One region of the Pelotomaculum sp. FP genome, then DNA from elsewhere that is predicted to be linked to it. Evidence: riboswitches for the same ligand, from Rfam matches in the RefSeq annotation. Region 1 holds a riboswitch; the other holds the start of a gene.

What was found. Region 1 has a riboswitch for cobalamin ahead of Psfp_RS03080 (iron ABC transporter permease). Riboswitches for the same ligand answer to the same signal wherever they lie in the genome.
Region 2: linked by a shared signal. The riboswitch ahead of Psfp_RS05595 (hypothetical protein) and the one ahead of Psfp_RS03080 (iron ABC transporter permease) in region 1 are both predicted to bind cobalamin.

The regions. Positions count from the first base shown of each region.
Region 1 covers NZ_QFGB01000004.1:121,057-124,181, forward strand. The annotation lists gene adhE (bifunctional acetaldehyde-CoA/alcohol dehydrogenase) at 1-661, shown strand, start outside; cobalamin riboswitch at 799-987, shown strand; gene Psfp_RS03080 (iron ABC transporter permease) at 1,279-2,346, shown strand; gene Psfp_RS03085 (ABC transporter ATP-binding protein) at 2,356-3,125, shown strand, end outside.
Region 2 covers NZ_QFGB01000009.1:70,123-73,247, forward strand. The annotation lists gene Psfp_RS05585 (carbon-nitrogen hydrolase family protein) at 1-221, shown strand, start outside; cobalamin riboswitch at 371-556, shown strand; gene Psfp_RS05590 (cob(I)yrinic acid a,c-diamide adenosyltransferase) at 670-1,212, shown strand; cobalamin riboswitch at 1,321-1,501, shown strand; gene Psfp_RS05595 (hypothetical protein) at 1,657-2,001, shown strand; gene Psfp_RS05600 (methylmalonyl-CoA mutase family protein) at 2,102-3,125, shown strand, end outside.

The DNA of each region.
Region 1 (3,125 bases):
TTCCCTGGCCTTAAAGGCCATCGAACTGGTTTTCCGCTACCTGCCGAGTTCCTGGCAGGAAGGCGAGCGTTCGGCCAGGGAAAACATGCACTATGCCTCGACCATAGCGGGCATGGCTTTTACCAACGCCTTTTTGGGTATAAACCACAGCCTGGCCCACAAGGTGGGGGGAGAATTTGATATCCCGCACGGCCGGGCGAATGCTATTTTGCTCCCGTATGTAATTGAGTACAATGCCGCGCTGCCCACTAAATTTGTTTCCTTTCCGAAATACGGACACTTTATTGCCGCTGAAAAATACCGGCAGATAGCCGCCTACCTCGGCCTTCCCGCGGCAACACCCGAGGAGGGTGTGCGCAGCCTGGTCGATGCGGTGCGGAAATTGAACAAAAGCCTGGGTGTTCCGGCTACATTTAACGAACTGGGTGTTGCCCGGCAGCAATTTATGGCCAAGCTTCCACATGTGGCCGAAAAAGCTTTCGAAGACCAGTGTACAACAACCAATCCCCGCCTGCCTCTGATTGCCGAGCTTGAAGAAATTCTGCGTCAGTCCTATGACTCTGCGGTTTATCAGGAAAATGACGCCGTTTATGAAACCAGGCCGCAGTCGCCGGGCTTATTATACGACCCGCCGGAGCGCGAAAATAACCTGCTGCAGTAAGGCGCGTTGACTTTGCGCAGACCTATTGCATCCAAACATTCTAATTCTGCAGCCAGGAAGAAAATATCAAGGCAGGTTGCATCAGCCAGAATAAATAATATATGGACAAATGTAGAAAACAGTGTTAGTATGATTTAAAGTAATAACTTGTTGCAGGTGTCCCCATTTTTAACAGGGATGAAAAGGGAACCGGGTGCAAATCCCGGACGGTCCGGCCACTGTAAGTGTGGAGCCGCTCCAATTTACCACTGGGTCACAGGATCTGGGAAGGTGGAGCCGGCAGCGAAACACGAGTCAGTAGACCTGCCTGAGCAAAAGTCACGTGCCTCCTGCCTCGGAAAGGAAGGCGCCACAGGGAGCTAGGAGAAGGTTTTACCGCCTTTTTTGGACAGCCCGGCTTTTGCTATAAGCCGGGCTTTTCCATGTTATATCTCCTCCTTTTCGTATGGTTTCCCCGCGCAAGGGGCCGGCAGGCGCAGCCTGCCGGGATCACTTTTCAAACAATAGTCAATTTTTTAATAGATCATGATTCCTCGAGCTTTCTTAAATGAAACCTTGACTGCTCAATTAACCGGGATATGTCATTATCAATATATCAATTCGACGGGCAGGTCTCAATGCAGCAGGAGTTCGTACTGAAATTCAAAAAAAAAGAGCGCCAAAGGCTTTGGGTGATAGTTTTACTGGCCGTCCTGCTGGTGGCCGCCTGCCTTTATTTTACCGGTCTGGGCGTGGTCAAGATTCCGCCTGCGGAGATAGCGCGGATTATATTCACATCATTTAGCGCCGGCAGCGCCACATCCGGAGCGCTGGATGACGTACACCAGGTAGTACTCATGGATATCAGGCTGCCGCGGATCATTGTAGCCGTTCTGGTAGGGGCCGGCCTGGGCGCCGCCGGCGCCGTTTTTCAGGGGCTTCTGATGAACCCGCTGGCCGATCCTTATACCCTTGGTGTTTCTACCGGAGCTGCTTTTGGGGCCACGCTGGCCATCTTCTTCGGGATCTATCTGCCTGGTGACCTGGCAAGCCTTTCCATATCATTATTGGCTTTGGCCGGCGCACTGCTTGCTTTGGCTGTAGTGTACGGTCTGGCTTTGGCTGACGGAGTTTTAGCTGTGACCAACCTGATTCTCTCCGGTGTTATCGTCAGCGCCATTCTTTCTGCGGCCATCAGCTTTGTCAAGAGCCTAGCCGGGGAAGGAGTGGGCTCAATCGTTTTCTGGCTGATGGGAAGCTTTGCCTCGCGGAGCTGGCATCATGTTTACCTGTGCCTGCCCGCGGTCCTGGTTGGCATTGCTGTTTGCTGCTATTTTGCTGACGACCTCAACGTACTCAGCCTGGGCACAAAACAGGCCAGGCAGTTGGGCGTCAATGACGGCCAGGTGACCACGATCCTGCTTGTGGCCTCGTCAATGATGACGGCGGTCTGTGTTTCTGTCTCCGGAGTCATCGGCTTTGTGGGTCTGATTGTGCCCCACCTGATGCGCATGCTGGTGGGTTCCGACCACCGCATCCTGCTCCCGGCTTCGGCCCTGGGCGGAGCCCTGCTGCTTTGTGGCGCCGATACCATTGCCAGAAGCCTTCTGGCCACGGAGATCCCGGTAGGTGTCCTTACAGCCCTGCTGGGCGGACCTTTTTTCTGTTATATTTTCAAGCTTAAAGCCAAAAAGCAGATTTACTAGGAGGCAGCCATGAAAGCAACTGCCCTGCTCTACACCGACGGGGTAACAATGGATTACGGAATTCAAGCGGCACTGCAGGAAGTCAGTATGGAAATCAGGCATGGTGGTTTTTACGGGCTCCTCGGGCCCAACGGCAGCGGCAAAACGACTTTAATCAGTGTGCTCAGCGGCGCCATGAAACCTACCTCCGGGCGCGTTCTCTGGCAGGACCGGGACCTGAGCGGCTATAGCCGCAGGGAAATTGCCCGGAGTTTTGCGGTAGTGCCACAGGATTATTATATAAATTTCCCCTTTTCCGTAACGGAAATCGTCATGATGGGACGCAAGCCGCACCTGAACCGCTTTGCCAGGTCTACCGGCGCCGACCTGGAGGTAGTGTACCGGTGTATGGAGGTATGCGGGATTATGGAACATGCTGAAAAGCCCATCACCAACTTGAGCGGCGGTGAACGACAGCGGGTGATTCTGGCGCGGGCGCTGGCCCAGACGCCGGAAGTGCTTTTTCTCGACGAAGCCACTTCCAATTTGGATATTTGCCACAAGATCGAGTTGATGAGCCTGGTGAAAAGAATGAATGTAGAGCAAGGCTTGACGGTAATTGCCGCGATGCACGACCTGAGCCTTGCCGGTATATTTTGTGATGAACTGGTCTACCTGGAAAGGGGCAAGGTGGTCTGCAGCGGTCCGGCAGAGCAGGTTTTTAACGAAGAAGTTATAAGCAAGGTTTTCAAAATCAAGGTGCAAATACAGAAAAACACCTGCAATGGTGTATATAACCT
Region 2 (3,125 bases), on a different contig from region 1:
CCGTAGCCAACCAGTGGGGGGATTTCGGCAAGTTTTATGCCATTGGCGGCAGTCTCATTTACAGTTATTCCCGGTATCCGGAAAAAAGGATCAAGTCGGAGTCTCCTGCAGGAGGTGACAAGATCAACATCATGCGGCTGTGCGCTAAAGAAACCAGGGAAAAGAGGTTCCTGGAAAATATAGATTACGAAGTCCTGCTGTATATGGAAGGCGCTACCTGATCGATACATTTTTGCAGCGTCATTCCTTATTATTGAAAAACATTGTCGATCCGTATATGACGGCGGCAGCTTGATGCCGCATTCCTGTAATGGAAACTATAGACAGAATAATGAAAATAAAGTATAATGCAAATATTGAGAGCAATTCCATTGCCTTACATGGAATGAGTTGATTGTCAAACAAAATATTGGCAGGGAACCAGGTGAGAATCCTGGACGGTCCGGCCACTGTATGTCGGGTAGTAACTTCCAAAAAGCCACTGGAGTTGGTCCGGGAAGGCGGAAGCGGCGATGACCCGCGAGTCAGGAAACCTGTTCATTTAACATAGCGCTTTCCAGGGAAAGGCGCGTGATTTGACTGTCATATTTTTGACATCAAACTCCCGGTTTTTCTTTTGAAAGAGCCGGGATTTTTATTTACTGCGATTTAATTTGCGAGGAGGTATTTATGGTGGGTACATCGGATTTGCAAAAAGGATATGTGCAGGTGTACACCGGCAACGGCAAGGGCAAGACGACGGCTGCCTTAGGGTTGGCTTTTCGCGCCATGGGCCGCGGGCTAAAAACCTATATCGGCCAGTTTATGAAAGGACAAAAGTATTCCGAATTACAATCGGCGCAGATGTGCAAGCCTTATATCACAATAGAACAGTACGGCAAGGACACCCTTATCCATGTGCAGAATCCGCCTCTGGAAGAGGACGTCAAAATGGCCCGGGAAGGGCTTGAAAAAGCGAAAAAAGCCATGAATTCAGGTGAATACGATCTAATCGTTTTTGATGAAATAAATACCGCCCATTTCTTTCATCTCATTACCATTGAAGAAATGCTCGAAATCATTAACTCCAAGCCTGAGCGCGTTGAAGTAATATTTACCGGCCGATATGCTCCGCAAGAGATTGTTGACGCGGCGGACCTGGTAACGGAAATGCTGGAAATAAAGCATTATTACACCAAGGATGTCCCTGCCCGTGCCGGTATTGAACGGTAACAACTTTGCCCATAGATCTTTAGAATGGTATTGAAACAGGCCAGAATTTTACAGGCGCATGAAAGCGCCTGCGTTTGCGCGAGGGGAGGGGGGAAATTTTTAACGACAATTGAAAAGTGCGGAACAGGTTGCTTGTTGTAATCAAAGGGAAGACCGGTGCAAAGCCGGCGCGGTCACGCCACTGTATGGGTGATTGCCTCGAAATATGTCACTGGCAGGCATTGCCGGGAAGACTTCGAGGTGCAGATGACCCCGAGCCAGGAGACCTGCCTGTTCCAGATCACCAGATGTACCTACGTTTGATAGGGAGGTGATGGTTAAACTGCGGGTTGTAGTTTTTTTGCTGCGACCTGTACTATGTTTGGCATAATATCCCTATCCCGGACAGGATGGGGTTTTATATTTTTCAGCAATAGCCGGTTTAAGGAGGTGAAGATTGGCTTTATGAAGCGAAGTTTATTGATATCCAGTCTTGAGCCCGAGTTCGATGAGTTTCTCCTGGATTGTAATGATCACCTGGAAAAGATTGCGTTTACACCTCTGGAGGAACGCATCAGAGCTGAAGACCCCGCATTAATCAACGGCATTTCTAACCTAAAAGCTTTGATGGGGGAATTTGACTTTGATAAATATATTAATTCCTTGATCGGTATGAGCAGGCATGAGGATATAATGTTTTTAATTACAAAAAATGCCATGTACAAATCGGTGATTGAATTAAGGTTCGTCAAGTCAATCATTGAGAGTTTTGGAGCAAGCGGATGCAGGATTATGGTCATGCCCTTTTGATTCATCCAGAAAGACAGCGGATATTCAGTATAGAGTTTCATAAATAAATTGATTAGTTCTTGCAGCAGAAAGGAGTGAAGACAGCGGCTCAAAACCTGTCTTGATCAGACAGACATTCTTGCCGCTGAAGCAGCGCCGGCAAAAGGATGCGGGCAAATTTGCACCGCGTTGGCTAGGCCGGGGCTGCCGGGATTCATTTTCAGGACAGAGATGGTCCGCGAATATTATGCCAGGAGAGGATAAAGGCATAGAACAGAAAGAGACATGCGGGTCAAGCCGGTTGTTTGGCGAATTTCCTTACGCCCGCTATGAAGAATGGCGTAAAGCTGCCGAAAAGTCGCTCAAAGGAGCTTCTTTTGAGAAAAAGTTAATCAGCAAGACTTATGACGGCTTCGAAGTCCAGCCGATTTATTGGCAAAGCGATGTTGAAGATCTGCCGCATATGGGTTCATTACCCGGATTTCCGCCTTTCGTGCGAGGCAGCGCAGCTCTGGGCTATTTTTTGAAGCCGTGGGAGGTAAGCCAGGAGTTCTCTTATGGCGATCCGGTGATGTTGAACCAGGCGATCCGGCACGACCTGCAGCGCGGCCAGACAGAGTTTAATTTTTGGCTCGACTATGCCGGGCTGGCGGGCCTGGACGCTGACGAGGCCGTAAGCGAAGATGTCGGCCGTGCCGGCGTTTCCATTTCCAGCCTGGCTGACCTGGCCAGGGTGCTGGAAGGCATAGACCTGGAAAAAACACCTGTCTATATGCAGGTCGGCACGATGGGTTTGCCTGTTCTCGCGCTGTTAAGCGCTTATATGCGGCATCAAGGGAAATCTACAGAAAAGCTGCGCGGCTGTATCGGTATGGACCCGCTGGGCCTGCTTGTCCGTACGGGCGTCCTGCCTTATTCGCTGCAGGACGCTTATGACGCGATGGCCTGGACCACCGCCTGGGCCAGGGAACATGCTCCGCTATTGCAAACGGTTTTAGTTCAGGGGCATCCTTATCACGACGCCGGCGGCAGTGCAGTACAGGAACTGGCCTTCGCCGCGGCGACAGCGGTCGAATACCTGGGAGAGATGCAGGCCAGGGGAATACACGTTGACGACGCGGCTGCGCGGATGCGTTTTTCCTTTT